DNA from 3 places in the Streptomyces sp. NPDC006385 genome. Region 1 is predicted to be linked to each of the others. Evidence: riboswitches for the same ligand, from Rfam matches in the RefSeq annotation. Region 1 holds a riboswitch; each other region holds the start of a gene.
What was found. A riboswitch is a leader RNA that binds a small molecule or an ion and turns the genes downstream of it on or off. The one in region 1 is predicted to bind cobalamin.
Positions count from the first base shown of each region.

Region 1 (2,250 bases):
GCCACCCGCCTGACCTACACCCTCGGCAAGAAGGCCGACGGCGACGCGTCCAAGAAGGGCTACCGCGCCGGCCAGATCGCCTCCGCCGGCCTGGTCTCCCTGGCCCACGGCACGAACGACGCGCAGAAGACCATGGGCATCATCACCCTCGCCCTGGTCGCCGGTGGCACCCTCGCCCCCGACTCCGACCCGCCCATGTGGGTCATCCTCTCCGCGGGCGTCGCCATCGCGCTCGGCACCTACCTCGGCGGCTGGCGCATCATCCGCACCATGGGCAAGGGCCTGACCGACCTCCAGCCGCAGCAGGGCTTCGCCGCCCAGACCAGCGCGGCCACGGTCATCCTGGCCTCCTCCCACCTCGGCTTCTCCCTCTCCACCACGCACTCCGTCTCCGGCGCCGTCATGGGCGCGGGCCTCGGCCGCAAGGGCGGCGTGGTCCGCTGGTCGACCGCCACCCGGATGTTCGTCGCCTGGGGCCTGACCCTGCCGGCGGCCGCCCTGGTCGGCGCGCTCGCCGAGTACGTGACCGGCTTCGGCGACTGGGGCACCGCCCTCGTCGCGGTCTTCCTGGTCGGCTCCAGCGCCGCGATCTGGAAGATCTCCCGCCGCGAGATCGTCGACCACACCAACGTCAACGACACCGACGAACCGGCCGGCGTGGTGACCACCGCCATGGCCGCCGTGACCCCGCCGCCGGCGGGCACGGTGACCGAGGACGTCGCGGCCACGGTTCCGGCCCCGGCCGCCGAGCCGGAGCCCTCGAAGGCCACCGTCTGACCCCCACCCGGTCACTCCTCGCCGGTTACTCAAGGAAGAAGAAGCATGAAGATCGACTGGGCGGCTCTCGGCTCCGTCTTCGGTGTCAGCCTCGTGGTCACGGTTGCCCTGGTGGGCCTGTTCACCCTCGGCATCACCGGCCTGTCCCGCCGTGAACGCGCGGCGGCCCAGGGCGACTCGGCCGCGCTCGCGGTCACCGGCGCCTACGCCTGCTTCGCGGCGTGCGCGGCGGCCGTGGGCTACGGCATCTACCTGATCGTGGCGTGACCCACACGGCGATCGTGGCCTGACACACAGCGCGCGGGAGCGCGCGCGAGCACTCGAGGTGCGGGACGGAACACCGTCTCGCACCTCACGCCTGTGTGGGCCTTCGCACACTCTCCCCGCGCAGGTCAACGGCAAGTTGACGGTCCTTCCACTCCGTGGTGGACTGCCGGGGCCATGTACGGCGGCAGGAGAGGAAGCCGGTGCGAATCCGGCGCGGTCCCGCCACTGTCACCGGGGTGAAAAGCCCCGGGAGCCAGGAACTCTCACCGCCGGTCTCGTCGAACCAGGGCGTGGACACCCTGAGTGAGGACATAACGCGATGCTCGGCTGCCGTTCGAGGTTGAGGTTCCGTACCGGGGCGCTGCCCTCCCCCGCGGTCGGCTGACGCCGATGCGTGCCGATCGCGTCTTCGCGTACGGCGCCGCCGCCGGACTTCTCGGTGATCTGCTGCTCGGTGACCCGCGCCGGGGGCATCCGGTCGCCGCGTTCGGGCGCGTCGCCGCTGCCGTCGAGGGTGTGTTGTGGCGCGACCACCGCGCGTGGGGTGCGCTGCACACCGCCGTGTGCGCCGGTGGCGCCGTGGCGCTGGGTGCCGTCGCCTCTCGTGTCGTGCGTCCGTCCCCCGTCGCCTCCGTCGCGCTGACCGGTGCCGCCACCTGGGCGGTCGTCGGCGGGACTTCGCTGGCCCGGGAGGCCCGGATCATCGGGCGCGCGCTGGAGGCGGGGGACGTCGAGGCGGCCCGCGCGCGGCTGCCGCATCTGTGCGGGCGGGATCCGCAGGCGCTGGACGCGGACGGGATCGCGCGGGCCGTGGTGGAGTCCGTCGCCGAGAACACCTCCGACGCGGTCGTGGGGGCGCTGGTGTGGGGGGCCCTCGGGGGTGTGCCGGGGCTGGTCGGGTTCCGGGCCGTGAACACACTCGACGCCATGGTGGGGCACAAGTCGCCCAAGTACCGGCGCTACGGGTGGGCTTCGGCCCGGCTCGACGACGTGGCGGGCTGGCCGGGAGCGCGGCTGACCGCCGTGCTCGCGGCGCTGGCCGGACCGGATCCGCGGGGGGCCGTACGCGCCTGGCGGGCGGACGCGGCCCAGCATCCGAGCCCCAACGCCGGGCCCGTGGAGGCCTCTTTCGCCGGGGCCCTCGGCGTGCGGCTGGGCGGGACGCTCTCCTACGGCGGGCGGGTGGAGCACCGGCCCGTGCTGAAC
Region 1 is NZ_JBEXQG010000036.1:56,662-58,911, forward strand. Features, by position in the region: gene ABZ078_RS25505 (inorganic phosphate transporter) at 1-777, shown strand, start outside; gene ABZ078_RS25510 (hypothetical protein) at 823-1,044, shown strand; cobalamin riboswitch at 1,195-1,329, shown strand; gene ABZ078_RS25515 (cobalamin biosynthesis protein) at 1,435-2,250, shown strand, end outside.

Region 2 (2,250 bases), on a different contig from region 1:
GTCCACAGCCGCTTAGTGGATGCGCAGCTTGTGTCCGGCGAACACCGCGCGCCGGAGCTCGGCCGCTATGGTGTCGGGCACCTCCTCGGCGGCCACGCGACGCGAGAGAAGGTCGGTCTCCGGGTCGATGAGTAAGCGCCGCGCCGCGTCGGCCGCGGTGTCCCGAAGCCCTTCGGGCAGTGCGTCGGCCACCTTGAGACCGGGACGCCGGCTGCGGACAGTGCCTCTCTGTCGCGCAGCACGGTGCGGGTGGATACCTCCAGCTCGCGGGCCAGAGTGTCCGCGGTCAGCCGACCGCGCTGGCGCAGCAGTAGCACCAGTGGTGGGTGGAGATGGGCTTCAACCAGGGTGAGGTCGTCTCCGGGCACTCACGGACCCTGTACATCTCGGGGCAGACCGCGATGAGCGGCGAAGGCAAGCCCGAGCATGACGGTGACATGGCGGCGCAGTTGGCTCTGGCCATCGACAACGTGGAGGCCGTGCTCGCCGAGGCCGGCATGTCTCTCGCGAACCTCGTCCGGCTCAACGTCTACACGACCGACGTCGATCTGATCCTCCAGCACTACGGCGTGCTGGCCGCACGGCTGGGCGCCGCCAAGGTCGCGCCGACCACCGCGATGCTCGGGGTGACGCGACTGGCCATTCCCGGCCAGATGGTCGAGCTTGAGGGAACCGCAGTCGCTTGATGTGACCTCGTCTCCTGCGCTGCTCGTGCCTCTACTCGCCGCGGACGACACGGCGGAGCTTGGTGAGGCGCTCGTGCAGGATGCGTTCCCCGCCGTGCTGCGTGGGGCGGTAGTAGTCCTTCCCACCAGCGTCCGGTGGGTACTGCTGCTCCAGGACTCCCTCCGACGTCCGGTGGGGGGCAGTGGTAGCCGACCGCGTTGCCCAGCTCCGCCGCGCCTCTGGCAGGTCCAGAGCCTCGACCCGTCCCGGCCGCAGCGGCGCCGCCGCCCATCGGGCGAGGCCGACCAGTAGGGCCTGCCTGTCCAGCACCTCCCGCACAGCCTCGCGCCCGGCCACGTTCCGCGCCGCGCCGCGCCGCAGGCGAACGCCCCTTTCACGCCCCCAGGCACGCTTGTCAGCCACCCTGTGCGGGCACTACTGTCACCACGCCTTGGTGAACGGGAAATCCGGTGTGATGCCGGTGCGGCCCTCGCCACTGTGAATCGGGAAGTCCGGCTCCGGCCCTCACGGGCAGCCACTGGGTCCTCGGGACCCGGGAAGGCGGAGCACGGGCGGTGGTACCCGTAAGCCAGGAGACCGGCCAAGGCGCGTCAACCATCCACGAGGTGCTGGAGAGGGTCTGCTGAGCCATGCACATAGCCGAGGGTTTTCTGCCTCCGGCGCACGCGGTCGCCTGGGGCGTCGCGTCGGCGCCGTTCGTCGTCCACGGAGTCCGGTCGCTCACCCGTGAGGTCAGGGAGCATCCCGAGAGCACACTGCTCCTCGGCGCCTCCGGAGCCTTCACGTTCGTCCTGTCCGCGCTGAAGCTGCCCTCGGTGACCGGGAGTTGCTCGCACCCCACCGGCACCGGGCTCGGCGCCATCCTGTTCCGGCCCCCGATCATGGCGGTCCTGGGCACCATCACCCTGCTTTTCCAGGCCCTGTTGCTCGCGCACGGCGGCCTGACCACGCTCGGCGCCAACGTCTTCTCCATGGCGATCGCCGGCCCCTGGGCCGGGTACGCGGCCTACAGACTGCTGCGGCGGTACGACGTGCCGCTGATGGTCGCCGTCTTCTTCGGCGCGTTCGTCGCCGACCTGTCCACCTACTGCGTCACCAGCGTCCAGCTGGCGCTCGCCTTCCCCGACCCGAGCAGCGGATTCCTGGGCGCGCTCGGCAAGTTCGGCTCCATCTTCGCCGTCACGCAGATCCCGCTCGCGGTGAGCGAGGGCCTGCTCACGGTGCTCGTCATGCGGCTGCTGGTGCAGTCCAGCAAGGGCGAACTGACCCGGCTGGGCGTGCTTTTCGCCACGAGGCGGTCCCGGACCGAGACCGAGGCGGTGGCCCGATGAGCAAGAACACGAAGATCAACGTCCTGCTGCTGCTCGTCGTGGCCGCGCTCGCGGTGCTGCCGCTGGCCCTCGGCCTCGGCGACCACAAGGAGGAGCCGTTCGCGGGCGCCGACGGCGAGGCGGAGACGGCCATCACCGAGATCGAGCCGGACTACGAGCCCTGGTTCTCGCCACTGTACGAGCCGCCGTCCGGTGAGATCGAGTCGGCGCTGTTCTCCCTCCAGGCCGCCCT
Region 2 is NZ_JBEXQG010000002.1:85,098-87,347, reverse strand. Features, by position in the region: partial or broken gene ABZ078_RS01860 (transcriptional regulator) at 1-320, opposite strand, end outside; gene ABZ078_RS01855 (RidA family protein) at 333-686, shown strand; gene ABZ078_RS01850 (hypothetical protein) at 718-1,089, opposite strand; cobalamin riboswitch at 1,102-1,287, shown strand; gene ABZ078_RS01845 (energy-coupling factor ABC transporter permease) at 1,317-2,018, shown strand; gene ABZ078_RS01840 (energy-coupling factor ABC transporter substrate-binding protein) at 2,015-2,250, shown strand, end outside.
Region 2: another riboswitch for cobalamin. It lies ahead of ABZ078_RS01845 (energy-coupling factor ABC transporter permease); the one in region 1 lies ahead of ABZ078_RS25515 (cobalamin biosynthesis protein).

Region 3 (2,250 bases), on a different contig from region 1:
AGGCGAACAGCGCGAGCGCGGCCACCAGCCAGATGGCCCGGGTGACGTTGGTGTACGAGATCCACCGGCGCCATTTCCTGGGGCTGGTGGTGCCGCGGCGGGCCTCCAGACGGACTGTCAGCGCGTGCCAGTGGCCCACGAATCCGCGCCGGACCCAGCTCACCGCACGCCTCGGGGCCAGCGTCGCCATCGGCGCGTCGCGCGGCCGCTCCTTGCCGGGCGGGCGACGGACGACCCTCGTCATCATGCGACTCCTTCCGAGAAGGGCTCTCGAAACGGAGGGACCGCGGGGACCGCGGGCGCCGACACCTACCTCCATGGAAGCACTGGAGGGACACCCCGCAACCCGGCGGCCCGCGGCGAGATCCCCGGGCCGCCGTCGTACCCCGTCCGGCAGACTCGGGGCCATGAACACCGTGATCCGGCGGGTGGAACCCGACGAGTACGAGCCCCTCGGTGAGATCACCGCGCAGGCCTACCTCCAGGACGGCCTCCTCGAATTCGCGGAGAGCGACGAGTACCTCGGTGAGCTGAAGGACGTGGCCAAGCGGGCGGCCGCCGCCGAGGTGCTGGTGGCCGTCGGGAGAGGGCGACTGCTGGGCGGCGTGACCTTCGTCCCCGGCGGCGGGCCGATGGCCGACATAGCGCGCTTCGGCGAGGCCGAGATCCGCATGCTCGCGGTCGCCCGCGAGGCGCGCGGACGGGGCATCGGCGAGGCCCTCGTACGCGCCTGCGTCGACCGCGCACGGGCCACGGAAGGCTGCGTACGCATCGTCCTGTCGACCCAGCGCACCATGCACAGCGCCCACCGCATCTATGAACGCCTGGGATTCGTCCGCACACCCGAGCGGGACTGGAATCCTCTCCCCCACCTCGACGACATCACTCTGCTCACCTACGAGTTGACCCTCTGAAACCACGGAGACACTACATCTGGGGGTGACACGGCAGCCCGGCACAAGATGTATGCTCATGCTCGCTGTCGCCGCAGGGGAATCCGGTGCGAATCCGGAACTGTCCCGCAACGGTGTACTTGTGCATGTCCGTGCACAGGAGTCAGTCCGAGGACCTGCCGACAGCGCGCCCGGCCATCCGGTCGGCGCGCCTGACGTCCGGGCCTCGTGGAATGGGCCGGTGGACGCGACGCCGCGTGCGCTCGTGTGCTGCCCCCTGCCCTCGACGAGGCCCCGTGCCGAGCGAGGGAGAGCCCCCACGTGACCATCGCGCCAGCCGAACCGGCTTCAGCGGTCGAGCAGGACAACGGTCCCGGTGCCGCGCTGCTGCGGACCCTGACCGAGCTGACCGCCGACCTTCCCGACGCCGACCCCGGCCGGGTCGCCGCCGCCGCGTTGCGCGGCCGGTCCGCCCGGGCCGACGAGACGGAGCTGCGCGAGCTGGCCACCGAGGCGGCCGCCGGCCTGATCTCCGAGGACCCCGCCTACAGCAGGCTGGCCGCCCGCCTGCTGACCGTCTCCATCGCCGCCGAGGCCGCCTCGCAGGGCGTCACGTCCTTCACCGGGTCGGTCGCGGTCGGGCACCGCGAGGGCCTCATCGCCGACCGGACCGCCGAGTTCGTGCGCGTCCACGCGGCCCGGCTCGACGCGCTGATCGACACGGCCGCCGACGACCGGTTCGGCTACTTCGGTCTGCGCACCCTGCACAGCCGGTACCTGCTCCGGCACCCCCTCACCCGCAAGGTCATCGAGACGCCCCAGCACTTCATGCTGCGCGTCGCCGCCGGGCTGGCCGAGGACGACACCGTCCGCTCCGTGGACGAAGTCGCCGCGCTCTACGGGCTCATGAGCCGCCTCGACTACCTCCCCTCCTCCCCCACCCTCTTCAACTCCGGCACCCGGCACCCCCAGATGTCGTCCTGCTACCTGCTCGACTCCCCCAAGGACGAGCTGGACTCCATCTACGACCGCTACCACCAGGTCGCCCGCCTCTCGAAGCACGCCGGCGGCATCGGGCTGTCGTACTCCCGCATCCGCGCCCGGGGTTCGCTGATCCGCGGCACCAACGGGCACTCCAACGGCATCGTCCCGTTCCTGAAGACCCTCGACGCCTCCGTCGCGGCCGTGAACCAGGGCGGCCGGCGCAAGGGCGCGGCCGCGGTCTACCTGGAGACCTGGCACTCCGACATCGAGGAGTTCCTGGAGCTGCGCGACAACACCGGTGAGGACGCCCGCCGTACCCACAACCTCAACCTCGCGCACTGGGTCCCGGACGAGTTCATGCGCCGGGTCAACG
Region 3 is NZ_JBEXQG010000093.1:23,837-26,086, reverse strand. Features, by position in the region: gene ABZ078_RS39615 (NACHT domain-containing protein) at 1-247, opposite strand, end outside; gene ABZ078_RS39610 (GNAT family N-acetyltransferase) at 408-914, shown strand; cobalamin riboswitch at 932-1,092, shown strand; gene ABZ078_RS39605 (ribonucleoside-diphosphate reductase subunit alpha) at 1,215-2,250, shown strand, end outside.
Region 3: another riboswitch for cobalamin. It lies ahead of ABZ078_RS39605 (ribonucleoside-diphosphate reductase subunit alpha); the one in region 1 lies ahead of ABZ078_RS25515 (cobalamin biosynthesis protein).